3 regions of the Pediococcus ethanolidurans genome follow, and region 1 is predicted to be linked to each of the others. Evidence: predicted binding sites of a transcription regulator. Region 1 holds the regulator's gene; each other region holds the start of a gene.
What was found. Region 1 encodes HrcA, which represses chaperone genes, less so after heat shock. Its sites were predicted from a motif close to TTAGCACTCNNNNNNNNNGAGTGCTAA; they were not measured.
Positions count from the first base shown of each region.

Region 2: the regulator HrcA is predicted to act here: its motif matches at 1,493-1,519, upstream of AB3219_RS00755 (Hsp20/alpha crystallin family protein).
Region 3: the regulator HrcA is predicted to act here: its motif matches at 5,514-5,540, upstream of groES (co-chaperone GroES).

Region 1 covers NZ_OZ061250.1:1,671,967-1,682,495, forward strand. Annotated here, with positions in the region: gene infB (translation initiation factor IF-2) at 1-711, shown strand, start outside; gene rbfA (30S ribosome-binding factor RbfA) at 722-1,075, shown strand; gene truB (tRNA pseudouridine(55) synthase TruB) at 1,205-2,122, shown strand; gene ribF (riboflavin biosynthesis protein RibF) at 2,137-3,093, shown strand; gene hrcA (heat-inducible transcriptional repressor HrcA) at 3,360-4,406, shown strand; gene grpE (nucleotide exchange factor GrpE) at 4,421-5,017, shown strand; gene dnaK (molecular chaperone DnaK) at 5,043-6,905, shown strand; gene dnaJ (molecular chaperone DnaJ) at 7,013-8,155, shown strand; gene lepA (translation elongation factor 4) at 8,341-10,179, shown strand; gene AB3219_RS08315 (hypothetical protein) at 10,349-10,529, shown strand, end outside.
Region 2 covers NZ_OZ061250.1:149,330-159,858, reverse strand. Annotated here, with positions in the region: gene AB3219_RS00765 (HAD-IC family P-type ATPase) at 1-877, shown strand, start outside; gene AB3219_RS00760 (hypothetical protein) at 952-1,335, shown strand; gene AB3219_RS00755 (Hsp20/alpha crystallin family protein) at 1,609-2,037, shown strand; gene AB3219_RS00750 (aldo/keto reductase family oxidoreductase) at 2,212-3,156, shown strand; partial or broken gene AB3219_RS00745 (DUF5067 domain-containing protein) at 3,363-3,797, opposite strand; gene AB3219_RS00740 (hypothetical protein) at 3,938-4,273, opposite strand; gene AB3219_RS00735 (DUF1836 domain-containing protein) at 4,424-4,954, shown strand; gene AB3219_RS00730 (aldehyde dehydrogenase family protein) at 5,648-7,048, shown strand; gene AB3219_RS00725 (glycosyltransferase) at 7,191-8,753, shown strand; gene asp1 (accessory Sec system glycosyltransferase Asp1) at 8,754-10,283, shown strand.
Region 3 covers NZ_OZ061250.1:1,271,111-1,281,639, reverse strand. Annotated here, with positions in the region: gene AB3219_RS06295 (YigZ family protein) at 1-8, shown strand, start outside; gene AB3219_RS06290 (glycosyltransferase family 4 protein) at 37-1,227, opposite strand; gene AB3219_RS06285 (APC family permease) at 1,401-3,236, opposite strand; gene groL (chaperonin GroEL) at 3,533-5,164, opposite strand; gene groES (co-chaperone GroES) at 5,196-5,480, opposite strand; gene AB3219_RS06270 (CPBP family intramembrane glutamic endopeptidase) at 5,664-6,320, shown strand; gene AB3219_RS06265 (redox-sensing transcriptional repressor Rex) at 6,325-6,948, opposite strand; gene AB3219_RS06260 (ABC-F family ATP-binding cassette domain-containing protein) at 7,061-8,998, shown strand; gene AB3219_RS06255 (serine hydrolase) at 9,051-10,046, opposite strand; gene tsaD (tRNA (adenosine(37)-N6)-threonylcarbamoyltransferase complex transferase subunit TsaD) at 10,067-10,529, opposite strand, start outside.

The sequences.
Region 1 (10,529 bases):
GCTGGTGAGGAACGTGCTAAGGAAGCCTTAATGGAAGAACGTCGAGCAAATAATCATGTAACACTAGACAACTTATTCGATTCTCTTAAAGAAGGAGAGATGAAAGAAGTTGATTTGATTATTAAAGCTGATGTTCAAGGATCAGTTGAAGCTTTATCTGGCAGTCTTAAGAAAATTGATGTTAAAGGTGTTCGGGTTAACATCATTCATACGGCTGTTGGTGCTATCAATGAAAGTGATGTTGCGTTAGCAGAAGCAAGCAATGCGATCATTATTGGTTTTAACGTTCGCCCTACAAATCAGGCCAAACAATTAGCTGACTCATCAAATGTAGATATTCGTTTACATCGAGTTATTTATAACGCTATCGATGAAGTTGAATCTGCTATGAAAGGGATGCTTGAACCAACATATAAAGAAGAAATCACAGGTCAAGTCGAAGTTCGTCAGATCTACAAAGTTTCACATGTTGGTACCGTTGTTGGTGGCTATGTAACTGAAGGCTACATTCAAAAAGATAGTGGCGTTCGTTTAATTCGTGATAGTGTGGTCATTTATGAAGGTAAATTGGCTAGTTTGAAGCGCTTCAAAGATGATGTTAAACAGGTTAAACAAGGATATGAATTAGGTCTTACAATTGATGGCTACAATGATATCAAGGTTGACGATGTCATTGAGGCTTATATCATGAAAGAGGTTCCTGTAGAATAGGAGGATCCAAATGGCAAGATTATATCGAGCTGATCGTCTTGGTCAGGAAATTGAAAAAGAAATTAGTGATATTATTCGTAAACGAGTTCGTGATCCACGTGTGCAAGGCATTACAATTACCGGTGTTAATGTGACGGGAGACTTACAACAGGCAACTGTTTACTATAGTATTCTGTCAGATAAGGCTTCCGATGGTGAAAGAGTTGCAACTGGATTGCAAAAAGCAAAGGGACTTATTCGTAGTGAGTTAGGTTCACGCCTTTCAATCTATAAAACACCTGAGCTGATTTTTGAACGGGATGCTTCAGTTCAATATGGTGATCGAATTGATCAATTAATTAATAAGCTCAATTCAAAAGAATAATATGCTATTTAATAAATACGCAAAAGAATGGTCTGGAATTTAACGGCCATTCTTTTTTAATATCAAAATTCAATGAATATCGCGATCCTATGCTATAATTTAAAGCAGAAAATGTGGAGGTTGTTTTAAATGGACGGTATAATTCCTTTGTATAAACCACGTGGAATGACAAGTTTCGATTGCGTTGCCAAAATGCGTGGTATTTTACATCAAAAGAAGATTGGTCATAGTGGTACTCTAGATCCCAACGTGGACGGTGTTTTACCGATTTGTGTTGGTAAGGCGACTAAAGTTGTAAATTATTTAATGACCTCAGGAAAAGTTTATATGGGCTCGATAACTTTTGGTTTTTCCACGACGACGGAAGATTTGGATGGTGAAGTGGTTAAAAAAAAGTTTCTCAAAGAACCTCTCACTGACGATCAGATTGATCAGGCCATGGCAGAACTAACTGGTGAAATTATTCAAATTCCACCGATTTACTCGGCCATCAAAGTTAACGGAAAAAAACTATATGAGTATGCCCGTCAAGGAATTGATGTTAAGCGACCTGAACGCAAAATAACTGTTCAAACGTTTAAACGTCAGGGAAAATCCATTTTTAATTCAACTGACGGAACTCAAACGGTCAATTTTGAGGTGCAATGTAGTAAAGGAACTTATGTACGCACGCTCGCGGTTGATGTTGGGAAGTACTTAGGCATTCCTGCAGTAATGTCAAAATTAACTAGGGTTAAAAGTGGTGGATTTAAGCTGTCTGAAACAGTTACTTTCGCTCAATTGGAACTAGCGGTTAAACACGAAAATGTTGCCACATTGATGTATCCACTTGATTACGCATTAAAAATGTATCCTCATTTTTCTTTGAATGAGGATTTAAATCGGCGCGTTCAAAATGGGGCGATTCTGCAACGCAGTAACTTTAAGCAACCAAAAAATGCAGCACCTGTACTGGTACTAACTTTTGAAAATCAAGTACAGGCCTTATATCAATATGATGAACAACGAGTAGCTTATCGGCCATTGACAATGTTATTAGTGAATTAGAATAGGAGAATTTTATGAGAATTATTTATTTACATCATCCATATAAGACTCAACAGATTCCCCAAACAGAGGTTGTTTTAGCAATGGGATTTTTTGGTGGTGTTCATCTTGGTCATCAAGCAGTAATTAAAAAAGCACGAGCAGAGGCAACTAAACGTAAAATGCCTTTGGCAGCAATGACATTTGATCATCATCCATCAGTCGTATTTCCTAAACCGGGTTTAAATGGTCTGCATTATTTATCTTCTGTAAAACGCAAAGCAGAACTGATGGAAGATTTTGGGGTTGATATCTTATATGTGGTCAGTTTTACCTCATCTTTGGCACATTTGAAACCACAGGAATTTGTTGATCAATATATGGTTGCACTTCATGCTAAGGTAATTGTAGCGGGATTTGATTATACTTATGGGCCACGTGAAATTGCCGATATGGCTCATTTACCAAGTTATTCGAAGAATCATTTTGATATAATTACAGTGAATGAATTTCTGCTTGATGGTCAAAAGGTGAGTTCTACGCGAATTCGTAATGATTTGGAAAAAAGTAATGTAGATCATGCTAATAAGTTTTTGGGCTATGTTTATCAAACTAGTGGATTAGTAGTTCATGGTGAAGCACGTGGACGAACCCTTGGTTTTCCGACGGCCAACGTTTTATCCGATCCATGGGTGAGAATACCGGGAATTGGTATTTATGCTGTACAACTTAAAGTAAGCACTAAATGGTGGCCCGCAATGGCATCTGTTGGTCGAAATGTGACATTTGGAGAAAATCGACCAATTACCTTAGAAATAAATATTTTTGATTTTGATCAAGAAATTTATGGTGAACAGGTTTCCGTGAAATGGTATCACTATGTTCGTGGAGAAATAAAATTTGCCAATGCTGCAGAATTAGTTGAACAATTGAAAATGGATGAAAAAAATATTCGGAAATATTTTGCGAATTTAAATAAAAAGCGTAACTAGCGGTAACTGTCAAATGAGTAAAAACTTATTATTTTAACAAAATAGGTAGTTCATACCAATTGCATACCAAAATTTTAAGAAAGTTAACTAGTCCGAGTAACTGGTTAATGAATAGAAACGTTGAATTAATAAGCTTTTCAACACATTGATTTAAAAATAATTTGATTAATGTCAAAAAATGTTTGACTAATGTTGACATTTGAATCTACATTTGTTATCTTTAATAGTGTCTTAGCACTCCAATGTGCTAAGTGCTAAAAGAGGTGATGGTTTTGCTGACAGATAGAGAATTGCTGATTTTAAAAGCAATTGTTCAAATCTATACGAGTGATGGTCAACCTGTGGGTTCAAAGGCACTAGTTAGCCAATTACCAATTCATGTGAGTTCTGCGACAATTCGTAATGAGATGGCAACGTTGGAAGAGATGGGGCTATTGAAGAAGACGCATTCTTCATCCGGTCGAATTCCGTCAATTCAAGGTTATCGTTATTATGTTGATCATTTGCTAAAACCTGATAAAGTTCAGTCGAGTGATTTACGGCAAATCCGTTCATCGTTCAATCATCAGTTTCAAGAAATTGATGATATTGTTGCTGAATCGGCAAATATGCTTTCAAAGTTAACTAGCTACACTGCTTTTACTGTGAAGCCAGAACTGAAAGATGCCAAACTTGAAGGCTTTCGATTAGTACCTCTTGGAAATCATCGGGTTATGGCAATTCTGGTGACTGATAATGGAGATGTGCAAAATAAAACTTTTAAAGTGCCAACAAATGTCGATCCAGAGGCTTTAGAGTCTGTTATTCGAGTCATTAATGACGAATTAGTTGGTTTAAAGTTATCAGAGGTTTTCCAAAGATTAGCAACAGATATTCCGATTCAAATCGGTAAATATATCGAAACGCCAGAAGGATTCTTGGATATTTTTGAGGATGTTTTGAAAAAATCGGCAACTGAAAGATTTTTCGTTGGTGGTCGCTTAAATTTATTAGATTTTTCCAAACAGCATGATTTAGGATCGATCCGTTCATTGTATAGTTTGATGAGTCGTTCGACCGATCTCGCAAATGTTTTAGGATCTCCTGATCAAAATATTCAGGTTCAAATTGGTAATGAAATTACTAATAATCTTTTAAAAAACTATAGTTTGATCACAGCAACTTATGATGTTGATCAACACGGCAAGGGTGTTATTGCAATATTAGGTCCGACAAGTATGCCTTATTCAAAAATGATTGGATTAGTTGGTGCCTTTCGAACTGAATTAGCAAGACGCTTGATAGATTATTACCACGATATTGATGATAGTTGAGAGGTGTGAAGACAGTGTCAGAAGATAAAAAAGCTAAAGCAGTTGATCAAACAACTGAGATGCAACCCAAAAAAGCTAAAGATAAACATGCAACAACAGCAAAAGTCGAAAAGAAATTAAAGAAACATTTGAAGTCCTCTGCAGAAGTTGAAACATTAAAGGCACAAGTTACTGATTTAAATGGCAAGGTTGATGCTATCACTGATCAATATATTCGAGCTAAGGCTGAGATTGCGAATATTCAAAAACGTAATGAAAAAGAACAAGCTAATTTGGTAAAGTACGATGGTCAAAATTTGGCAAAAGATATTTTACCGGTTATTGATAATCTTGAACGCGCTTTGGCAATTGAAGTAACTGATGAAAATGGTAAACAACTTAAAAAGGGTATTCAAATGGTTTTTGATCATATGAGCAAGGCTTTAAAAGATAATCATGTGACTGAGATTGAAGCAGTTGGCAAACCGTTTGATCCGCACATTCATCAGGCGGTTCAGACAGTTGCTGTCAAAGATGGTGAAAAGGCCGATCAGGTTGTGAGTGTCTTGCAAAAAGGATACATGTTAAAAGATCGGGTTTTACGCCCAGCAATGGTTGCTGTATCACAATAAAAATAAAAAGAGGGATTAATTTAAAATGGCAAGTAATAAAATTATTGGTATTGATTTAGGAACAACAAACTCTGCGGTTGCGGTCCTTGAAGGCGACAAACCAAAGATTATTACAAATCCAGAAGGTAGTCGAACAACACCTTCAGTGGTTTCATTTAAAAATGGCGAAACACAAGTTGGTGAAGTTGCCAAACGACAGGCAATTACAAATCCAGATACGATCGTTTCTATCAAACGTCACATTGGTGAAAAAGATTATACGGTTAGTGCTGGTGGTAAATCATATACACCACAAGAAATTTCAGCGATGATCTTGGAATATTTGAAACACTATGCTGAAGATTATCTTGGTGATACTGTGGAAAAGGCAGTTATCACAGTACCTGCTTACTTTGATGACTCTCAACGTCAAGCAACAAAAGATGCTGGTAAAATTGCTGGCTTGGATGTTGAACGAATCATTAATGAACCAACTGCATCAGCTTTAGCATACGGTCTTGATAAACAGGATAAAGATGAAAAAGTCTTAGTTTATGACCTTGGTGGTGGTACTTTTGACGTTTCGATCCTTGAATTAGGGGATGGCGTTTTCCAAGTACTTTCTACTAATGGTGATACGCACCTTGGTGGTGATGACTTTGATCAAAAGATCATTGACTGGTTAGTTGATGACTTTAAGAAAGAAAATGGTGTTGACCTTTCTAAAGACAAGATGGCTTTACAACGTTTGAAGGATGCTGCTGAAAAAGCAAAGAAGGATCTTTCTGGTGTTAGCGAAGCTCAAATTAGTTTGCCATTTATTTCTGCCGGAGCAAATGGTCCTTTACATTTGGAAAAGACTTTGACTCGCGCACAATTTGATCAAATGACTTCTGACTTAGTTGCGCGTACTAAGACTCCTGTAGACAACGCTCTACGTGATGCTAATCTTTCTGCAAGTGATTTAGATGAAATTATCCTTAATGGTGGTTCAACCCGAATTCCAGCCGTTCAAGAAGCAGTTAAAAATTGGACAGGTAAGGAACCAAATCACTCAATCAACCCAGATGAAGCGGTCGCTTTAGGTGCTGCTGTACAAGGCGGTGTTTTAACAGGTGATGTAAAGGATGTTGTCTTACTTGATGTCACACCTCTTTCATTAGGTATTGAAACTATGGGTGGTGTATTTACTAAGTTGATTGATCGTAATACCACAATTCCAACTAGCAAATCACAAGTATTCTCAACGGCTGCAGACAGTCAACCAGCTGTAGACATTCATGTTTTACAAGGTGAACGTCCAATGGCTGCTGATGACAAAACACTTGGAAGATTCCAATTAACGGATATTCCACCGGCACCACGTGGTGTACCTCAAATCGAAGTAAAATTTGATATTGATAAAAATGGTATCGTAAATGTTTCGGCTACCGATAAGGGTACTGGCAAGAATCAGAAGATTACCATCAAGAGTTCATCGGGTCTTTCTGATGAAGAAATTGATCGTATGATGAAAGAAGCCAAGGAAAACGAGGCTGCTGATGAAAAACGTAAAGAAGAAGTCGATCTTAAGAATGAAGTCGAACAATTAATCTTTACAACTGATAAGACTTTGAAAGAGATGGATGGTAAAGTATCTAAAGAAGAAATTCAAAAGGCTAAAGACGCCGAAGATGCTTTGAAGAAAGCTCAAAAAGATAACAATATTGAAGATATGAAGACCAAGAAGGATGACTTGAATAAGATTGTTCAGGACCTTTCGGTAAAACTATATCAACAAGCACAACAACAGGAAAAAGCTAAGGGTGATCAAAAGGATGGTTCAACTTCATCTGATAAGAAAGATGACAAGGGAACTGTTGATGGTGACTTTGAAGAAGTAGATCCTGACAAAGACAAAAAGAAGTAATATAATTACTTGATTGTTAATAAAAAGTCAAAGTCATATGGACTTTGGCTTTTTATTACATTTAGTCTATGATATTCTAAGTTTATCGATAAAAATGGAGGTTCATAATGGCGGAGAATAAAGATTACTATGAAATCCTAGGAGTATCCAAAGATGCATCTGCCGATGAAATAAAAAAGGCATATCGTAAGTTATCAAAAAAGTACCATCCAGATTTAAATAAAGCTCCTGGTGCGGAGCAAAAATTTAAAGATGTAAATGAAGCTTATGAAGTTTTAAGTGATGATCAAAAACGTGCACGTTATGATCAATATGGTTCTGCTGATGCTAATGCCGGTTTTGGTGGCGGCAACGGTGGCTTTAATTCTGCCGATTTTGGTGGTTTTGGCGGTGGTAATGGCGGTTTTGACGACATCTTTAGTCAGTTCTTTGGCGGTGGCGGTCGAACTCGCAGTGCGCAACCTAATCAACCGCAACAAGGCGAAGATCTTCAATACCAAATGGATCTTACTTTTGAAGAGGGCGTATTTGGTAAGAAGACGACCATTAAATACAATCGTGAAGCACTTTGTAAGACCTGTGATGGTTCTGGAGCAAAACCTGGAACCTCACCTGTTACGTGTGCCAAATGTCATGGGGCTGGTTATATTCAGGTTACTCAGAATACACCACTTGGCCGCATGGTTTCACAACAAGTTTGTGATGTTTGTCATGGTACTGGTAAAGAAATCAAAGAGAAGTGCCCAACTTGTCAAGGTACTGGCCATGTCAATGAACGTCATGAAGTCAAAGTGACGGTTCCTGCTGGTGTTGAAGATGGACAACAAATGCGACTTCAAGGTCAAGGTGAAGCCGGAACTAATCGCGGTGGATATGGAGATTTGTTTATTATCTTCCGGGTTGCCCCCAGCAAGGTCTTTAAACGTGATGGTGCTGAAATTTATTTAGATCAACATATTAGTTTTGTACAAGCGGCATTAGGTGATGAAATTCAAGTTAAAACAGTTCACGGTGACGTTAAAATGAAAGTACCAGCTGGCACCCAAACGGGAACTACATTCCGGTTACGTGGAAAAGGTGCACCTCGCTTAAGAGGAAATGGAACGGGTGATCAACAAGTTACAGTAATTGTTGAAACACCGAAGAATATGAATACCGCGCAAAGAGAAGCTATGAAGGCATTTGCTAAAGCAGGTGGCGAAAAAGTTTCAGGTACTGGTAAGAACGGTTTTTTTGATAAATTTAAATGATGGGTATTAAACACGAATTAAATGGTGGACTTTCAACAAGCAGCTTGTTTTTCATGTTGAAATCTTTAAACATTTAATTACGTGTTTTTTATTTTTGTAAATTAGTATGCAAATGAAATAATTGAGATTGGCCTCAAACGTTGCTATAATAGGATGAATGAAGTTACATGAAAGTGAGATTTAAAATGCCTGAATACAAAGATTTAAAAGATCGTCAGCAACATATTCGAAATTTCTCAATTGTTGCCCATATTGATCATGGGAAATCCACTCTGGCAGACAGAATCTTAGAGTTAACCGATACAGTTGCCAAACGTGATATGCAAGATCAACTGCTTGATTCAATGGACCTAGAACGTGAACGTGGAATTACAATCAAATTAAATGCCGTAGAATTGCATTATAAGGCAAAAAATGGTGAAACATATATTTTTCATTTAATCGATACACCCGGACATGTTGATTTTTCCTACGAGGTTTCACGTAGTTTGGCGGCTTGTGAAGGGGCAATTCTCGTTGTTGATGCAGCGCAAGGTGTGGAAGCACAAACATTGGCGAACGTTTATTTAGCCTTGGACGACGACTTAGAGATTGTGCCAGTAATTAATAAAATTGACTTACCTTCTGCTGATCCTGAACGAGTCCGCACTGAAATTGAAGATGTGATTGGTTTAGATGCATCTGATGCGGTCCTTGCTAGTGCAAAAAAAGGAATTGGTATTGCAGAACTTTTGGAACAAATTGTTGCTAAGGTTCCAGCCCCTGAGGGTGACTTAAAAGCGCCTTTGAAAGCTTTAATTTTTGATTCAAAATACGATGATTATCGTGGAGTTGTCTTAAGCATCCGTCTGTTTGAGGGGATGGTTAAACCAGGTGATCACATCCGTTTAATGAATAGTGGTAGTGAATACGAAGTCAATGAAGTGGGCGTCAATTCACCTAAGCCAATTAAACGTGATTATTTAATGGCTGGGGATGTTGGCTATTTAACGGCAAGTATCAAAGACATTAAAGATACTCGTGTTGGTGATACGGTTACTGATGTTAAACAACCTGCTAAAGAAGCTTTGCATGGTTACCGAGAAATGAACCCAATGGTATATGCTGGTTTATACCCAACCGATAATGCAAAATTTAATGATTTAAGGGAAGCCCTTGAGAAACTGCAATTAAATGATGCCGCTCTAGAGTTTGAGCCAGAATCTTCGCAAGCCTTAGGATTTGGATTTAGATGTGGTTTCTTGGGCCTCTTGCACATGGATGTGGTTCAGGAACGATTGGAACGAGAGTTTAATTTGGACTTAATTACAACCGCACCTTCCGTAACGTATCACGTGGATTTAACTGATGGAAGTGAAATGGTTGTTGAAAATCCTTCTGAAATGCCAGATTCGGCCACTATTAAAGATGTTAAAGAACCGTTCGTTAAAGCTTCTATCATGGTTCCTAATGACTACGTAGGGGCTGTCATGGAATTATGCCAACATCGACGAGGTGTGTTTGATACAATGGATTATTTGGACACGTATCGCGTAAATGTTGTTTATTATTTACCTTTGTCGGAGATCATTTTTGATTTCTTTGACAAATTGAAGTCTAGTACACATGGCTACGCATCACTAGATTATGAATTGGAAGATTATCGACCAAGTGACTTAGTGAAAATTGATATTCTTTTAAACAGTAAAAAAGTAGATGCCTTAAGTTTTATTGCACATCGGGATTTTGCCCAACAACGAGCCATTGAAATTACAAGTCGCTTAAAGAAGATTATTCCACGGCAAAACTTTGAAATACCAATTCAAGCTGCAATTGGGGTTAAAATTATTTCTCGAACCAATATTAAAGCCTATCGAAAAGATGTAACTTCAAAAATTCATACCGGAGATCCTGATCGACGAGCAAAACTTTTGGATAAGCAAAAACGAGGAAAGAAACGAATGAAAGCAGTTGGAACAGTTGAAATTCCGCAAGAGGCATTCATGGCTGTTTTGAAGACTGATACCGAACAAAATGAGAAATAATTAATCGAATTGTTTTAAATATTTATTGAATGGTTGCTTCTTATTATTTTCAACGGGTAGCAAATAAGTTGGTCAAATTAGTTTACTTTTTTCAGGGAATAGCTTAATATAATGATTAACTAGAAACGAAATCGAGATGCTTTAAGCAAATTTTTTGGGGGTGTTATTTATTTTAAAGCGAACGAAACAGTTCATGAACTCCAATAAATATAAATATGAAAAACGTTATATCAGACCTTTAATGACTCCTGAGAGTGTTTATGTTTTTAAGTTTGGGAAAGAAGATCTAAATAATCGTTTGATTATTAAATATTCTCATACTTGGACGGGACGAATTAAAATTAACGAAA
Region 2 (10,529 bases), 1.5 Mb from region 1:
TCCTATGAATAAGTTAAGAATTGTTGAAGCCTATCAGGCAAATGATTTGGTTACGGCGATGACTGGCGATGGGGTAAATGATGCACCCGCTTTGAAAAAGGCAGATATTGGAATTGCTATGGGAATTAAAGGAACTGATGTGGCTAAAGAAGCTGCTGATATGGTGTTGGCTGATGATAATTTTGCAACGTTAACAACGGCCATTAAAGAAGGTCGTCACGTTTACGACAACATCAAAAAGACAATTCGTTTCCTCTTACCAACCAGTTTTGCAGAAGGTTTGATTGTGTTGATTTCGATTCTTTTGCAACAAGAAATGCCGTTGGTTCCTACGCAATTGCTTTGGATTAATATGGTGTCGGCGATTACAATTCAATTTGCGTTTTTATTTGAACCAGCAGAAGAAGGACTCATGAAACGGCTTCCCAGAAAGAATAATCAAGCTTTCTTGAATCGAAAAGATGTTTGGCAAATTGTGTATGTTTCATTTTTAATCGCTGGTTTGGGAATTGGTGCATTTAAGTGGCTAACTTTACAAGGTATTAATCCAGTGGTGGCCAGCACGGTGACTTTAAACGTGATTGTAGTTGGTAAGATTTTTTATCTTTTCAACATTCGAACACCAAAATTGGCTTTATCTAGGGATATTTTGAGAAATCCAATGGCATTTGCCATTATTGCCATTTTGCTTGTTTTACAGGCCGGCATTACTTACTTGCCGTTTATGCAAGTCATATTTAGTACAGCTAGTTTGAACTGGTATTTCTGGTTAATACCAATAGTTGCAGGAGCTGTGGTACTTGTGGTGACCGAATTGGACAAAATGTGGGGAATTCGGCAACACAGACGTTCTATTGCCATGTGGAATCAAAAATAAAGCGCTTTTTCTTAACGATTCTAAAAAGTAGTGCTAGGATGAGGTCGTAAAAATTAATTAAGGAGATCTCAGAAATGGCAAAAGATGATGGAATTAAAGTAGAAACAGATGAAGAACAGATTGCAAAGATTGACTTTGATAAAGAAGACGTCAAACAAGCAGCTGATATGATTGAAGAAAAGGGCTTTGTTACAAAGAACGATTTTCCAGATATGAAAGATCGTTTATGGAGCCAAGGATTCTACGAAAAAATTGAAGACGAATTTCATCATCGTGATAATGAAGATCCTTACATTTTCTGTGAGCGATTTGATTTCATTGGCGGTGCCATTGAATCAATTATCTTTGACATGGATCAAGTAAAAACACGTGAAAAAGCGTTGCATATTTTAGGTGAAGCTTTGGACTTAAAAGTTCAAGATAAGCCTAGCGAAACTCACAAGATTATTACTTACTAAATCAGTATAAAAACAGCTCATCTTTAGGCGATTTTAGAATCAACTAAAGACGGCTGTTTTTTTGATTTCCAGAACATAAACCAGAACATAAATAAGGATAAAATGAATTTTTAATGATGAGATAAACGGCTCTGAATCAATGCTATTGAGCATTTAATTAGCACTCCATAGTTCACAGTGCTAAATTCTTGCATTCGATTTTAGAAGGTCCTACTATATAGTTGTACCGGGAAATGAGGTACGAAATATTTTATATAAAAGGAGTCTTGAATTATGGCTAACGAGTTAAGAAATAGAGATTTTGATGATTTTGCACCACTTGATTTTTTTGATAATTTCGGAAAGAATTTCTTCAAATCAATGACTGAAGGTAGCTCAATGAAGACGGACATCCGTGAAAATGAAAAAGACTACCAAGTTTCAGCAGAATTACCAGGCTTTAAGAAAGAAAACATTGTTTTGAATTATGACAATGATACATTGACAGTCACAGGCAAACACAATGTTGATAAGGAACAAAAAGATGAAAAGGGTAATTTGATTCGTCAAGAACGTAGCTACAGCAATGTCTCTCGTCAATTCTATCTTCCAAATGTTGATCGTGATAAGATCAATGCATCATATGATGGCGGTGTGTTAAAAGTAACTTTACCAAAGAGTGAAGAAAAACTTGAAAGTAATAAACAAATTCCGATTAACTAATTAATAAATTAGTGTTAAAAGGTCATGACTAGTTGAGTTATGACCTTTTTATTATCAAAAAATGATAATGACAACCACTTAATGCAAACGGTAACAAATTAATTCTTTTTTGAATTAAAAGGTGGTAAGCTGGTAGTCGAATATGTATAAATTCATTTATTAGGAGTGATACCTTTGAAACAGATTGTTATTGGTGGTAAAAAAGTTTCTAATGTGGCATTAGGTATTATGCGTATGGATGCGTTGGATACAGATGCAGCCACAAAAGTGATTGAGACAGCGGTTGACAACGGTGTGAACTTTATTGATACTGCCGACATTTATGGCGGTGGAAAATCAGATCTTGTCTTTCGGGATGCACTTGCTAAGTCATCAGTTAGTCGTGATGATTTGTGGATTCAGTCAAAAGTTGGTATTCAAAATGGTAACGATGATGGTTCTGGCAAACCTTATGGGAATCGTTATAATTTCTCAAAACAGCACATTATTGATGCCGTTAATCATGAATTGGAGAGCTTGAACTTAGATTATTTGGATTCAGTTTTACTTCATCGGCCAGATCCATTGATGGAACCAGATAAGGTTGCGGAAGCGTTTGATGAATTACAAACGGCGGGCAAGGTACGTCATTTTGGAGTTTCAAACTTTAACCCAATGCAATTTGAAATGTTGCAACGCGCGGTTTCACAAAAATTGATGTTTAATCAACTACAATTCGGAATTATGCATAGTAATATGATTGATTTCGGAATGCATACTAATATGCAGGATGATCGTGGTGTGGATCATGATGGACAATTTCTTGAGTATTCAAGAATTCATGATATTGTGATTCAAGCATGGTCGCCATATCAATGGGGAAACTTTAATGGACCATTTATTGATAATCCTAAGTTCCCAGAGTTGAATAAGAAGATGCAGGAATTGGCAGACCAATATGGTGTGACAAAGAATGCAATTGCGACGGCATGGATTTTGCGTCATCCGGCGAAGTTCCAGGTGTTGGTTGGATCGATGAATCCGCAGCATATTAAGGAATCGCTGGCAGGAAGCGATGTGGAATTGACGGGCCAAGAATGGTATGACGTTTATTACGCAGCGGGAAATGATATGCCATAAAAAAAGTGGGCTCTGAGTAACGAAAGAAAGGACGCCATAAGAGCGATGGATGCGGGAGTAATCCCGCTGGAATCGTGCTTATGGCGTCCTTTCTGTTACTCAGAGTCGTCCTAAGGCAAAAATGTATTCAACCTTTCAATTTTTCAAAATAAAAAAGCAGTGATTCATTTTTCTGTAAAATTTGAATCATTGCTTTTTCTAATAAATTATTTTGTTGCATATTGTCGTGTTGCAATTAGTTGTTGATGAGAGTCGTAAAAGTGAACTTTTACTGGAAGTCCATTTTTGACAAGTTCCCATGATCCTTCAGCGTTAAGCGTATGGTTAGGCTTAACCTCATTCACAGAAGAGTTTTCAAGCGTGTCATCTTTAGTGGTACTCGTTGAAAAAGGTAAGGATCCCTGGTTTAACTTTTTAACTTTTCCGTTAACAGCTTGGGTAGCTTTGACATATTTATACCAGTAATCTGATGGAACAAGTTGGGCGCTACTAGTATTTGCAAAAGTGTATCGCAAAATCAAAACTTGTTTATTCTTAGTTGCTGAAGCTGTAACACGATTTTCAGTGATAGTAAAAGTTCCTTGAGGTGTTTTAAATTGCTGACCTGTCAAAGAAGCGGTTTTCTTAATAACTTTTTTAGAGGCTTGAGTTTTTTTGAACTAGTAGTCTTTTCCGTCGAACTTTTTGAAGTGTTTTGTTTGCCACAACCAGCTAAGCTAATGGTTAAAAAACTTAGTGTAAAAAGTAAGACAACTTTTTTAAGATTTTTCAAAACTACTTGTTACTCCTTTGACTGCTTATTTAATTCGCTAATACTCATTGACATAGTTTTGGGTTTGTCCTTGATTACGATGATGGTTCCTTGTCCAAGAAATTTCTTTTCACCCTTGTAGGTAATGTCATATTCTTTGGCAACGGCACCGGAGTTTTGTAAACCCATCACATAAATTGTGTCTTCTGTATAATCATCACTAAATACGAAGGCAACAACAGGAGAAACAACGAGTTTGTCAGTTTTCATTTTCTTTAATGTTTGCCAGATCCCATCAATGACTGGCTGGGGGATAATTTCCTTGACTTCATCTGCTACGCGTCTTTTCTTTGTAAATTCAAACAAAATAAGTGCCTCAATTCATAAGTATTTTTTTAAGAATAGCACATTTTCACCCATCTCGTCATGAAAATAGATTGTAAGCAGTCAACCTAGTTCTAAAAACTAGCTGATCGTGATATACTTACGGTAACATCTATGGACGAGGTGAATGAAATGAGCGAATTAGAATCGTATAATCATTGGTTAAAAACAGTTAGGGAAGTAAAGCTGCCTCACTGGGATGAATTACCAAACTTTGATCTGTATATGGATCAGGTGGTGGCGCTTTTAACGGGGTATACGGGACCATTGGGAATGGATCCGGTTACGCCAACGATGATTAATAATTATGTGAAGCAAAAGGCGGTAGTGGCGCCAACTAAGAAAAAGTACCAGGTGATGCAGGTGGCGGATATTTTGTTGATTACGTTGTTGAAGCAGTCGTTTCCGATTGTGGTGATTAGGTCGGGAATTGATCGAATAACGGCGACGGATTATCCAAAGCAGGCGTACGATCGGTTTATTGATATTGTGAATCAGAAGATCGCGAGAATTGGGATGGAGCATACGACGACGGTGGCGAAGAATATATCGGAGCAGTTGATGCAGGTGACATCGAATATGATTGTGGATCAGGTGCAGACGGGAGAATTGATCCGTTTGTTGCAAAAGTCGGTGGAGCATAAGCCGACAAAGTTAAAGTGAGCAAGGCAAAATGATAAGAGGCTGAATATAAGTGTGACGTAGGCGGGATAGCGATCCCGCAGGAGTCATGCTTATATTCAGCCTCTTGTTTTGCCGAGCTGTCCTAAAACTAGTGAGTGGAACAAGTCGGGTAGTCTTAATAAGTTAAGTGAGATGGAGGTGGGATCGTAATCCCACAGGAATCTTGCTTAGCTTATTAAGACTGACTTGTGTAACTGTCCTAAAGTTTAGCGAAAAAGGCAGAGAAGGGTGATTGAAGGATGGGATCGTAATCCCACAGGAATCTTACTTAGCTTATTAAGACTGACTTGTGTAACTGTCCTAAGGCTTAGCGAAAAAAGGCAGGGAGGGTGAGATGGAGAGTAAGCAAGTATTTTAAAATCCAAAAAAAATTGGACCGAACCATTTAACAATTAGATAGTTTTGACCGAATTGAGTGTTCTACCAATCATAAAAAAGTTTGTGAAGTAAGCGATTACTTTTTGTACTAAAATTCACAAACTATATCTGTAGCAATAATTATGAGACATTCTTTTTTCACAAAGTACAAATCCTTTGATGACGTAGCGAACAATGATTTCTATCAGTTTCAGATTATGTAATCAATTTGCATTTACAAAAGAATATTAGAAAGATACAATTGTAATTGTGAAGCAAATAACATACTCATTCTGAGAGGAAGAATAATATAATATGATTAAAGATTTAGATAACAAGAAGGCAATTGATGAACCACAAGCTATGGTCAATGACCTTGTTAAGAAAGCTCATATTGCTTTAGATCGTCTCAGTGTCATGGATCAAGAACAAATTGACAAGATTGTGCACGCAATGGCAGAAGCAGGTTACCATGCTCGTCAGAAGCTTGCAAAAATGGCGGTTGATGAAACTGGTCGTGGTGTTTATGAGGATAAGGTTATTAAGAACCAATTCGCGACTAAAGATATCTATAATTCAATTAAAAATGACCGCACAGTTGGTATTATCAGTGATGATAAGGAAACTGGTATTATGAAGATTGCTGAACCAGTTGGTGTTATTGCAAGTGCAACCCCTGTAACTAACCCAAGTTCAACTGTTTTTCATAATGCATTGTTGGCAATTAAAACACGAAACCCAATTGTATTTGCTTTTCATCCATTTGCACAAAAAACTTGTGTCGAAACAGGAAAAGTAATTGCAGAAGCAGCTGTAAAAGCTGGTGCTCCTGAGAACTGTGTTCAATGGATTACAAAACCAAGTATGGCTGCTACAACTGATTTGATGAATCACGATGGTATCGCAACAGTTGTTGCAACTGGTGGTGCTGGAATGGTTAAATCAGCTTATTCAACAGGTAAACCTGCATTAGGTGTTGGACCTGGTAACGTACCAGTTTACGTTGAAAAATCAGCTAATATTAAACAATCACTAGATGATATTGTTTTATCGAAATCATTTGATAACGGTATGATTTGTGCTTCCGAATCAAACATGGTGGTAGATGCTGACATTTATGACGAAGTAAAAAGTGGCTTAAAGGCTCGTGGTGCTTATTTCGTTAAATCAGCAGACATGGAAAACTTTGCGTACACTGTCATGAATCGTGAAAAAGAATCTGTCAATCCTAAGGTTGCTGGTCAATCTGCATATGCAATTGCACAATGGTCTGGCATTGAAGATTGTCCTAAGGATGCCAAATTCTTAGTAGCTGAAATGGAAGGACTTGGCGGTGACTATATTCTTTCTCATGAAAAGTTATCACCAGTTTTGACCATGGTTAAAGCTACTAGCCAAGATGATGCAATGCATTTAATGAAACGTGGCTTAAACCTTGGTGGTTTAGGACATACAGTGGGCTTGCATACCGAAGATGATGATTTAATTACTCGCTTTGCTCTTGAAATGGATGCTTGTCGAATTCTGATTAATACACCAACTTCTCAAGGTGCAATTGGCTACAAGTATAACAACATCACACCTTCATTAACTTTAGGTTGTGGATCATGGGGTAAAAACTCTATCTCTCATAACTTGGAAGATTGGGATCTATTGAATATTAAAACAGTTGCCAAACGCTTACCAAAGTTACGTCATGAAAGCTTAGATTTCTAAAATAGTTTTTTGAAATTACGTTTGTATTGTTACTGAAAATCAGTAATGATATGAACGTTTTTTATTGCAGTTGTTAAAACGGTAACATTTTCTGCTATAATCGGGACATAAACTCAATTTTAAACTGAAAAGGTGGGATTTTATGTATTACTTTCTGAATACGACCATTCCTTTAAATAAATCTGGTATCGAGCATGCTCAAATTAAGCGAGTAAATTTATTCAATGACTATGGAATCGCAAACAAAATTGTGACTCGCAATTTTGAAGTGGACTTGCATCATAATTTAAAAGTAGCCGGAATCTCTGAAAAAAATCATGTTAATTTATTTGAATTTTTACAAGGATCCGAAGATTTTAAGACCAAAGAATTGACGGCTAAAGATGTCAAGTTGCCACACGGTTGTAAATTACGACGCGATAAGGGTACTTATACCTATACTGCAAAAGATTTACGCGGAAGAGTAGCTGTGCGCATTGAACCATGGAGTGAGCATGATTCACAAGTGCAAACAGCAAGCTATTTTGACTATGCTGGTAATCTTTTGCGCCGAGAACGCTATGATCATCGCGGCTTTTTATCAATTATTGAAATTCATAATCCCCAGGGCGGCGTTAGCAACGAACAAATTTTATCGCCAGAAGGTAAATTAGTTTATGAATCGTTCTACTTTAATGATGGTCAAGGAAAAATCCAGAATTCTTTGTTGCGCATCGTAGACTTTCATGGACAAGATTACGAGTTTACCGGTTTAAAAGGATTACAACGGTTCTTCTTCGATCAACTTAATAAGGCTGATGCGGGTCATAATGTGTTTATATCAGACCGGGCAGTCGAAACCGAGTGGTCACTACTTCACATGAAGACTAAGGCTTATAAAGTCCTGTTTTTACATAATGCCCATACTGCCGATCCAAATAATCCAATGGATCGACTGTTAAATAATAATTTTGAATTTTCATTAAATAATTTCACAGATTGGAATGCTGTGGTTGATTCTACACATCGACAAACTGCTGACGCTAAGCTGCGTTTTGATGAAAAGCAAACACCAATTTTCACAATTCCAGTTGGCATTGTGCCAAATGCACTCATGAAGAAGGCTAAGGTTCCATTTACAGATCGAACTTTGGGAAAGATCATTGTTGTCGCGCGGCTTTTCCCTGAAAAACGCTTGGATCACTTAGTCAAAGCATTTGCCATTGTGCATAAAAAATTACCGCAAACTACGCTAGATTTTTGGGGCTATGGAGACGGTAAAACCGATAAAGAATTGAAACAACAGGTTAAGGATCTCAGTTTGAATGATGCCGTGCAGTTTAAAGGGTATACACCAAATATTGGCGACGTGATGGACAGGGCTCAAGTTTCTGTTTTGACAAGTCGAGTTGAAGGCTTTGCGCTAGCAGTTTTGGAAGCTCAGTCTCATGGACTACCAGTGGTCGCATATGACATTCCGTATGGACCTTCTGATATTATTGAAGATGATTTTAGCGGCAAACTTGTCAAAGACGGCGATTACAAAGCTTTCGCGCAAGCATTAATTGATCTTATGATAAATCAAGATCAGTTACGTCAATATAGCGACAATGCGTATGTGAGTCGTGAACGTTTCAGTGAAAAATCAATTTGGAAAGATTGGCAACAATTGATTGAAGATGCTGATAAATTCTTTGAGAAACAAACTGCAAAGGAGGCGGAATAGATGATTTACTTTTTGAATGAATATTTGATGGCTTTGAATTTGGGACTTGAATATACAGAAATAAATCGTATTCACCTTTTTAAAAATAACCATGTCGATGCAAAAATTGTGACTCGTGATTATAATCAAGAATTACATCGTAACATGGAAAAACTGGGTTTAAGTGATGACGATGTTGTCAATATGTTTGACTTTTTTCAAAATGCCGAACATATTGAAAAATCTAAAGTTCTTAAAACAATCGATTTAAATCTTCCTAAGGCTTATGAAGTTGATCAGGGTGCGGATTTTAGTCGCATTTATGATGGTGATCGTGTTGTCGGAGATGTCTATTTTGCCAGTAGTACTTTTGGACAAGTTTCCTATGTTGACTATTATGATGCGTATGGGAACAAAGCCAAAACAGAATTTTACGATTGGCGTGGGTTTAAGTCTATGGATAAGTACTACACACCAACGGGAGATCCTGCAGCTGAATTTATGTTCACGCCCGAGGGTAAACGGGTGTATGAATCTTATTACATGCATGATGCAAATGGTCGACCAGTTAATTCTTTACTAAAGCTGATTGACTATAAGGGTGAGGATTATAACTTTGATAATTTAGATGAACTATTTACCTTTTTCTTGGATGAATTGAACCGTAAGGGCGGTAGTCATCAGACGTTTATCGCTGATCGACCAGCACAGACCAATGTGCCGATGTTAAACATGGTCACCTTGGCACACAAGTATGTTTCTTTGCCAATCGTTCATGCTGTTAATCCACAGGAACCGGTCCGAAGTGCGTTTGATGCAGCATATGAACCAGTATTTGGGACACGAATTGATGAGTTAGATGGCATCATTGTCATGACAGAAGCTCAAAAACGGGATTTGGCGCAAAAATTAAATCATCCGCAAGTGCCGATTTATGTTATTCCAGGAACCACAGTTTTGAATAAAACTAGAAACGAACCACATGTTGTTCATCGCAATCGAATTGAGAATCGTTTGTTGTACGTTGGCCGATTAACGCCAGAAAAACAAATTGATCGTTTGATTCGTAGTTTACAAATTGTGAATGATAAAATTCCAAATGTTACGCTGGATTTATATGGTTATGGTAGTAAAAAGGATGTTGATGATTTTACAAAACTTGCGCAGGATTTAAAAGTTGGCCAACAAGTTCATTTTCGTGGGTTTGTTTATGATTTAACGGCTGTCTATAATCAATCCGAATTGTTTGTTGGGGCAAGTCGATCGGATGCAATGCCACTGGCCATGATTGAAGCAATGGCGCATGGTGTTCCGGCCGTAGCTTTTAACAGTAATTATGGTCCAAGTGAAATTATTAAAGATAAAGAAAATGGTCGCTTAATTGACGAAGGTGATGGTGACGTATTCTTGTTTAGCCGCGCTATTATTGATCTACTGAGCGATCCAGATACGTTGGCCAAGTATAGTGAAAAGGCTTATGAAATTGGTGATCGTTATTCAGAGGAAAATGCAATGAAGAGTTGGCAACCAATTTTGAAGAACCAAGCGTAACTTTTAAGATTTTGCTTGTAAGCTCTGAACATTGACCTTCGTTAAGCAGTTAGGAAACCAAAGATTGAAACTACAAAAATGCGTCTTGTTGCCTGATACGAAAGTGCTCATGGTAACAAAATTAGATTAAAATGTCGTCTTTCAGCAAAACCGGGCTGGAACGTAGTGGGCACGACTTAGAGCCGCAAACCACGTCTCTAAGCTCGGCCTTTATCTAAGCGAAACCCGCTAAGATAAACGACACTA
Region 3 (10,529 bases), 400 kb from region 1:
AAAAATAAACATTAAAAACTACCCAGTGAGTAGTTTTTAATGTTTATTTTTAGAATCGGTATCATTTTGTTTTTTTTGTTCTGCTTTAATCTTTGCAGCTCGTTGTCTTTCTTCGCGTTCATTTTCCAATTGATCGCTGGTTTCTTTAGATGTATTTGAAGTAACAATTTTTTGAATCCAATTCAAAAGCGGTCTGCGGTCTTGACCGACCAACCCAATTGCTTCCACAAATAATTCCAACCCAATTAAAATACCAATTGTTAACAAAACTGATCCCCAAATTGGTGAGATCGGATATAACAGTGCAATAAAAGAAAAGATCAGTGAAATACCATAAATCACAAAAACAGTTTGTCGATGCGTTAATCCCATCTGCATTAAGCGGTGATGTAAATGACGTTTATCTGCTTGCGAAATCGACTGTTTGTTTAAAATTCGTCTCAACATGGCAAAAACCGTATCGGTAATGGGTACACCTAAAATCATAACTGGAATGATAACAGATATAAACGTGGCATTCTTCAATCCTGATAACGAAAATACCGAAATCATGAATCCAATAAACAATGCACCGGTATCGCCTAAATAAATACGAGCTGGAAAAAAGTTGTAGGGTAAGAACCCAATTTCAGCTGCTACCAGTGTAAAAATCATAATAACCGTGTAAATGTTAGGCGTCGGCAAGAAGAAGAGTCCCGTAATTCCCGTTGTAAATAATGCAATAATGGAAACACCCGTCGCCAGCCCATCCAAACCATCAATTAAATTGATCGCGTTGGTAATCGCCGCTATCCACAAATACGTGATTGGAAAGCTAAGCCAACCCAATCCAACCGTTCCTAGAAATGGAATCGTTAACGTGGTCATTCGTACATTGGCAAAGACGAAAACTTCAATTGCTGCAAGTGAAATACCGATCATTTTTTGATAAGGTTTTAGGACAAAAATATCATCAATTATTCCTGTTAGGACAATGATACATTCACCACCAAAGATTCCCCACAATTGCCTTGTAGGAATTTGCGCTCTCAATAGAAAGAAAGTGGCAAAATTAAAAGCAAGAAAAATTGCCAAGCCACCCATTGTGGGCATTGGAATTTTATTTACCCGCCGTGCAGAAGGCTCATCTACTGCGCCAACTTTAAATGCGAGTCGTCTAACAAACGGCGTTAGTACGGCAGAGATAATTGCTGTCGCAAATAAGCTTACAATAATTTCAAATCGCATGTTAGACCTCTTTTCTAGACATTATAACTATTATACAAAGCCGACATAAGTAACACAAGTCATTTTATGATACCACTTACACCTTAAATCAAAACAAAAAACTGACGGTTTAATTATATTTTTATCACCGCCAGTTTGATTATTCCTTATTAAATTAACTAAATTTTAGAAAACTATTCATTTAAATGATAATGATAGGTTGAAACAATAATATTTTCGCGTGAATTAAGCGCTGCACGTAATCGCAATCCAGTTTGATTATGCAAAATATTTTGCCAAGGTCTTCGCGGAACAAACTGCGGTACAAGCACAGTGGTCGTATAGTTACGTTCTGATGCTCGTCGTGCAATCACATCGCAAAAACGTAAAGTTGGATTAGCGATTGATCGATACGAAGAATGAATATCTACAAATCGAACGTCAGGATACTCCGCTTTAAACTCAACTGCTGTCTTATGTTCTTTTTTAGGATCCGCATCAAACGAAACATGCATCGCAATTACATAATCGCCAATTGAACGCGCATAATTGATTGCTCCGGCGGTCACACGTGTGACATTGCTAACCAACACAATCACCGTTGAACCATCATAATCGTGCAGTTGAACTTTACCTTTGGCTGCAATACGCAGTTGTTTTGCGACTTTAACGTAATGTTGATGAATCTTATAGAACAATCGTAAAAGTGCAGGCATCACAATTAAGTAAGGCCAAACATTGCCAAAGTGTAAGAAGAACAAACAAACAACTAATCCAAGCGATAAAACTGCTCCCAATAAGTTTGCAGACGATTTTAATAACCAGTGTCCTGTCCGTTCACGGAACCAGTGAACGATCATCCCCGATTGTGATAGTGTAAACGGCACAAACACCCCCACTGCATAAAGTGGGATTAAGAGACTTGTTTGACCGTGGAAAATGATAATTAACACAATCGCACCAACGGCTAAAGAAATGATACCGTTAGAATAACCCAAACGATCTCCACGATCCATATAAGCATGTGGCATATATTTATCCTTAGCCAAATTATAAGCTAACATTGGAAATGCCGAAAAACCTGTGTTAGCTGCAACAGCCAAAATTAAAGCGGTCGATAATTGCAATAAATAGAAAAACAGACCGTGACCAAACACGGATTCTCCAATTTGAGAAAGAACGGTTTGATTTGCATTCGGTAAAATTCCACCAGCATAACTTAAGAATGTAATTCCAGCAAAGAAAACAGCCAAAATTAATGCCATGATTGCCAAAGTATTAGCAGCATTTTTACGACGTGGACGTTTAAAATTAGGAACAGCATTACTAATTGCTTCAACACCTGTTAAAGATGAAGAACCAGATGACAATGCCTTTAAGAAAAGGACAATGGTCATCCCGGGTACAGCAGAACCTAAACTGGCTGCAGCATGTGCCACAACACGACCAGTAATGATATTAAAGAAACCAATTCCAATCATAATGGTGATCATTACAATAAAGAAATAAACTGGAAAAGTTAAAAAAGAGGCCGAATCTCTCAAACCCCGTAAATTGAGAGCCATAATACCAATAACAATTAAAATTGCAATTGGAACTGCATAAGCATGAAGACTAGGAATGGCTGAAGTAATTGCTTCAGTTCCTGAAGTGACACTAACGGCCACGGTCAACATGTAATCTACTAGCAAAGATCCACCGGCAACCAATCCAGCTGACTGTCCCCAATTAGTACTAGCAACAACGTACGCACCACCACCAGATGGATACGCATTAATAATTTGTCGATACGAGATGATAATTGCAAACAAAAGAACTAAAACAATTCCCGCTACCGGGATTGCATACCAAGTTGCCGCTGCCGAAAGAACCAGTAAAACAGAAAGAATCTGTTCAGTTCCGTAAGCAATGGATGACAAAGCATCTGAAGACAACAAAGCCAAAGCTCTAAACTTAGTTAATGATTGTCCACCTTCATCTAAAGTTTTTAACGGTTTTCCAATCAAGAGCCGTTTTAGATAACGCCACATTTTATAATGCTCCTCTACAAAAATAAAATTAACCCGAGTAAAAACTCGGGCAGTGCAAATCAAAAATAAGTTTACTACAAATGAATCTGTTATTCTATATCCAGTTTTCATTTTTTCATGAAATTCGCGAACTTAAATGCAAACTGATTACCACGCAATCCATTCAAACACATCTCAGAACGAAGTGCAACTTTAATATTCATTTTCATATTAATCGGCTTTTTATCATTAATTTACAACAAAAAAAGCCTCAAAATCAGATTTTTCTGACTTTGAGACTTTAAACCATTTATAGCTTACATCATGCCGCCCATACCACCTGGTTGTGGTTGTGCACCAGCTGCAGCATCATCCTTTGGTTCGGGCTTATCAGCAACAACAGCTTCTGTTGTTAATAACAAAGCTGAAACACTGGCAGCGTTTTGCAAAGCTGAACGTGTCACCTTAGTTGGATCAACAATTCCAGCCTTAACCATGTCATCCCAGTTACCAGTAGCAGCATTGTAGCCAATACCTGGTTTTTGTTTCTTCAAGTTCTCAACAACGACAGAACCCTCGGCACCAGCATTTTCTGCAATTTGACGAACTGGTTCTTCTAAAGCACGTTTAACAATATTAACACCAGTTAACTCATCGCCATCAGCCTTGATACCATCAAGTGATGAAATTGCATTAACTAAAGCAGTACCACCACCAGGAACAAAGCCTTCTTCAACAGCGGCTCTTGTGGCATTCAATGCATCTTCAATTCGGTACTTCTTCTCTTTTAATTCTGTTTCAGTAGCTGCACCGACACGGACAACAGCCACACCGCCAGCTAATTTAGCCAAACGTTCTTGCAACTTTTCTTTATCAAAATCAGAAGTAGTTTCTGAAATTTGTTGTTTGATTGTTGCAACTCGTTCTGCAATTTGGTCTTTGTTACCAGCACCTTCAACGATAGTTGTATCATCTTTTGTAACTGTAACTTTGTTGGCTTGACCTAACTGATCAATAGTCGTATCTTTCAAGTTCAACCCTAAATCATCAGTAATAACTGTTCCACCTGTTAAAATACCGATATCTTCAAGTTGTGCCTTACGACGATCACCAAAGCCAGGTGCCTTAACAGCTACAACATTAAAGGTTCCACGCATTTTGTTCAATACCAAAGTTGGTAAAGCTTCACCTGTAATGTCATCAGCAATAATTAAAAGTGAACGACTTTGTTCAACAACAGATTGCAATAATGGCAGAATATCTTGGATGTTGCTAATCTTTTTGTCAGTAATTAAGATGTACGGATTATCTAGATCTGCTTCCATCTTATCGTTATCAGTAACCATGTATTGTGACATGTAGCCACGATCGAATTGCATTCCTTCAACCACATCAAGTGTTGTATCAACACCACGTGACTCTTCAACTGTAATTACACCATCGTTACCCACTTTTTCCATGGCGTCAGCAATCAACTTACCAACTTCTTCATTAGCAGCTGAAATTGAAGCAACCTGAGCAATATCATCCTTAGTCTTAACATCATGAGACATCTTGTGAAGACCTTCAACAGCTGCCTTAGTTGCACGTTCAATTCCGCGACGAATTCCAACAGGATTAGCACCAGCAGTTACGTTCTTCATACCTTCATTAACAATTGCTTGTGTCAAAACAGTTGCCGTTGTTGTACCATCGCCGGCAATGTCATTTGTCTTAGAAGCAACTTCGGATACTAACTTAGCACCCATATTTTCAAAATGATCTTCAAGATCGATTGCTTTAGCAATTGTGACACCATCATTTGTAATTGTTGGTGAACCGTAAGACTGTTCCAAAACAACGTTACGACCCCTTGGTCCAATGGTTGATTTAACTGTATCAGCTAATTTATCAACACCCTTTAACATTTTTGTTCGTGCATCTTCAGAAAATTTAATTTCTTTTGCCATAAATATTTCACCTCAAAATTTTTTAGTTTGTTTAGTCAATAACTGCTACAATATCTTTTTCATGAAGTACCAAGTACTTCTTGCCTTCATACGAAACTTCAGTACCGGCATACTTATCAAAAATTACTGTATCGCCGGCCTTAACAGAAGGTGCAACCTTTTCACCGTTATCTAGTACGCGTCCTTCACCCACAGCAACAACTTTGCCGCTTTGTGACTTTTCCTTAGCATTACTTGCAAGGACAATGCCACCAACAGTTTGTTCTTCTTCTTCCTGTGCTTCTAGTATCACGCGATCTCCTAATGGTTTTAACAAAATGAATCCCTCCAGTTATATATTTATGAATATTTAGCACTCTTAGTTGTTAAGTGCTAACAACAATATTTACTATATCATTCTTAAACTAGAATGCAAGTATTTTACTGACCTTTTTTGACAAAAGGCTTTTCGAACCGCGCAAACATGCTATACTAAGGGAATACTTGTGAGGTGTTCAGTATGAAACTTGAAAAGAAATCCATCTATATATTAATTACGTATTTAATCATTTATCTCTTGCCAAGTTTTTTAAATAGTTCCTTTAAATTAACACATGCAGTAATTTTTAATGTTCAAATTATTGATTATTTGGTCGGTGCCATTATTCTAAGTTTCTTGGCCTTTCATGATATGCCTAAAAACTATCCTGAAAAAAAATCGAGCCATGCTTGGCAGATTGTTCTGTGGGGCATTCTCGGTTTTATTATTGTCATAATTTTGCAAACGATTATTCTTCGCTTAACCATTCAGGCTGGGGGCAACGCTGCTTCTCAAAATACGAATAATTTGTTAGCCATTGTCAAACACTATCCACTGTATGCCCTAATTCTTATAGTCGGGGCACCCATTATGGAAGAGATTGTTTTCCGCAAAGTACTTTTTGGCAATCTTGCGACATTATTTGGTTTTCTCGGCCCCAATATTGCCCAGCTTCTTACCGCACTGCTGGCTAGTACTTTATTTGCGTTTGCACATGCAGACGGTCACTTAGTTTTATACGGTGCTATTGGCTTATGGTTTTGTTGGCTTTATCATCATACCGGCAAAATTCAAACTTCCATGATTGCACATATATTAATGAACTCTTTAGTTGTTTTACCTCTATTGACTCTTTAAACCATTAATCATGATTAATTGCGTAAATTAAAGTCTGAAGTTCATTAGTTAAATCAATATTTTGAATTCGAATGCCATCTGGAACAGAAATTCGAACCGTCGTGAAATTCATAATTCCTTTAATACCAGCTTGCATTAATTTATCGACAACTTTTTGTGCAATAGTTGCGGGAATCGTAATAATGGCAATTTCAATCCGTTGATCTTTAAGTTGTTCTTGCAATTGGTCCATTCTGTATACTGGCACATTACTTTGAACCGACCCAATCAACTGGGGATCAATATCAAACGCTGCGCTAATACGTACATTGCTATTTTTATGAAAATTAAAATTTAACAACGCATGCCCTAAATTTCCAACGCCAATTAACGCCACATTAGTCAATGTGTCTTGATCCAAAATTTTCTTAAAAAAATCAATGAGTTTGTGAACATCATAACCGTAGCCCCGTTTACCTAGCGGACCAAAATAGGAAAAATCGCGTCTAATCGTCGCCGCATCAACTTGAATAGATTCAGCTAATTCTGCTGAAGAAACACGTAATTTATTTGCATACAATAAGTTATTTAAATAGCGATAATAAAGTGGTAACCGTTTTGCGGTCGCTTCTGGAATTTTAGTTTCCATCCTTAAACCTCCAATGAAGTTTGTGAATAATTAACAAGCTCTATTTTACCACTTACAACAAGAAACAAAATTTAAGATATAATAAAATAGCAACATGAAAGGATGAATGATTGTGATCTTATTACAGGCTCAAGATGTTAGCCGTGAGTTTAGCGGCGACCCCTTGTTTTCTCATGTAACTTTTGATATTCAAGAACAGGATAGAATCGGACTAGTTGGCAGAAACGGTGCCGGCAAAACAACCCTGCTCAAAATGTTAATTGGCGACACACAACCAGATAGTGGCGAAATCACAACCAAAAAAGAGCTATCAATCGGTTACCTTGCACAAAATCAAGGCTTAAATACTGATAACTTAATCTGGGATGAAATGCTGACAGTTTTCAAAAAAGTAATTCAACTCGAAAAAGAGATTCATGAATTAGAAAAACAACTTGGTGATCCAACTATTATTGCTAATTCTGAAAAATTTGAAAAGCTGTCTAATGTATATGATCAAAAACAACAAACGTTTAAAGCACAAAACGGTTTCGGCTATCAGGCTGAAATTCGAGGAGTTTTACATGGCTTTGGCTTTGAAGAATCAGTTTATCAACGATCCGTAAATACACTGTCAGGCGGTCAAAAGACTAAATTAGCGTTGGCCAAATTATTGTTAGAGCAACATGATCTGCTAGTTTTGGATGAACCAACCAATCATCTTGATATGAATACATTGACCTGGTTGGAAAAATACATTAAGTCATACAGCGGTGCCCTACTTATTGTGTCCCATGATCGTTATTTTTTGGATCATGTGGTCACGCGTACTCTTGATTTAGATCGAAAAACGTTGACAACTTATACAGGAAATTATTCCGATTATGTAGATCAAAAAGCAGCACGTTTAAAGAGCGAGTGGAAAGCTTATGAAAAACAGCAAACTAAAATCGATAAACTAGAAGATTTCGTTAACAAAAACTTGGTTCGTGCTTCTACTACCAAAAGAGCACAAAGCAGACGAAAACAATTAGAAAAAATGACCGTTTTAGAGCGTCCTACCGATAATAACGCCAAAATGCACTTCCATTTTGCTGCCAAACATTCTAGCGGTAACGTTGTGTTAACTGTGCAAAACGCTGCCATCGGTTATGATCAACACGTTTTATCATCACCAATAAATATTGAGTTAAACAAACACCATGTTCTGGGTATTGTGGGACCAAACGGAATTGGAAAATCAACTTTATTAAAAAGTATCCTTGGACAAATTCCATTGCTTGCTGGCACTGTGAAACTTGGAGCTGGTGTTGAAATTGGATACTACGACCAGGAACAACACAATTTGGATGATAAAAAAACCGTTTTAAATGAATTATGGGATCAACACCCATTAGTATCAGAAAAAGATATTCGTTCCTTACTTGGCAGTTTTTTATTTTCTGGAGATGATGTTTTAAAACCCGTTAAAAACTTAAGTGGTGGTGAACGAGCAAGGCTGCTCCTAACCAAACTCACCATGCAGGCTGACAATTTCTTAATTTTGGATGAACCTACTAATCATTTAGATATTGATAGTCGTGAAGTACTTGAAAATGCGCTTAATGAGTTCGATGGCACTGTCCTATTTGTCTCACATGATCGTTATTTCATTAATCGTGTGGCCACTGAGATTCTTGAAATTTCACCTCAAGGCAGTCAGCTATTCTTAGGCGATTACGACTATTACCTAATGAAAAAAGAAGATCAGAAAGTGACTTCATCCACGGCTACAAACCAGGCAACCACGGTCACTGACAATAATTCTAAAAAACAAGATTATCTCGCTTCTAAAGAGGATCAAAAAGCTCAACGTAAACTACAACGAGAAGTTGAAAAACAAGAAAATAAATTAGATGAGTTGGCTGCAACTGAGAATAAAATTCAAACTCAAATGGCGGATCCGCAATTCTTCCATGATCATTTGAAGCTTGAAGAACTGCAAAACACCTTAACCGCAACACAAGCACAAATCACGGAAGTTGAAAATAAATGGACTCAGCTTAGTGAACAACTTGAAAAATTAAACTAAAAAAGACCAAGTTTTGGACAGCTTTTGCAGCTGCAAAACTTGATCTTTTTAATTATTCACCAAAGAATAAATCCAATAACCGATCTCGATCTTCATTCCATCGACTATCTTCTCGGGTTGGGTAATTTTGGTTGGTCAAAAAGACAAATCCACGTTTATTTTCTGGATCAAATGCTAAGATTGTGCCTGTATATCCAGTTTGGACATACTGTTCTTTATGGTTAATACGACGCCAACCTAGTGTCCGGCCATTTTCATCGTAGCTTGCCATCAAATCAAATAAATTAGGATCCAAAACTTCTTTTTTCTGATATTTTCCCCGATTAATCATCATTTCGGTAAACACGGTTAAATCACTTAACGTAGAGAAAAGACCGGAGTGCCCGCTTTCACCATTCAGCAAAAGAGCCTTGTAATCATGCACCTGTCCTTGAATTTGACCACGCTGAGCATCAACTTCAGTTGGAACAAACCGAGACTTCGGTCGGTTCAAATTATATCCTGTATTCGTCATCGCAAGTGGATACCAAATGTGATCCTGAACACTCTTATCGATTGAACCATTCAAAGTACGAATGATTAATCCCAATAAAATAAAGCCCAGATCAGAATAAACGGTTTTTTCGCCAGGTTTGTAGACCAAAGGATCCTCATACAGTTTCTTGATAAGTTCCACACCAGTTAGATTATGTTCATTTTCAACATCCGCGGGTAACCCACTGTTATACAATAAAAGATTTTCAATTGTCACTTCAGGATGGGAAAAGCCAGGTAAATAGGCGGTAACCGAATCCTTTAATCCTAATTCGTGAACTGCTAACAATTGAAACACTCTGGTTGTGGTTGCGACCACTTTAGTCAAGGAAGATAAATCATAAATCATTGAAGGATCTAATCGTTCTGCAAACGCATCCTTACCTTGAAATCCATGGTAAAAGCTATCAATTTGATTTTCATTAATAAAACTAAAAGAAGCGCCATAGATATCACCACGAGCAATAATCATATCGATTTCATTTTTCAATTTAGTAAATTTTTTATCTGTCATGCCCTTGTCTCCACTTCGTTTTATTTGACAGCATCTGGTACCCAGTCAAATTCCAAACTTGGTTCTGCATTTAAACTTGCATCTGCAAATACATGATGTTTCATAGTAACGTAACCAGCTGCACCAATCATTGCAGCATTGTCGCCACATAATTCTAACGGCGCCTTAACAAAATCTAAATCTGGATATTTTTCGTTCAGCTTTGCTGACAAAGTATCCCTTAAACCATGGTTAGCTGCCACTCCACCGGCCAAAATTAGTTGCTTAATTGAAAACTGTTTGCAAGCCCACAATGTTTTTTCAACAATTACATCAACCACACTTTGTTGAAAACTAGCCGCTAGATCAGCACGGTCAAGCGTTTCATTAATCTGGTCCGCATGGTGAACTGTATTGATAAAAGCACTCTTCAAACCACTGAAACTGAAATCAAAGTTATCTTCATGCATCATTGCCCGCGGAAAATGAAAACTATCCTTCCCC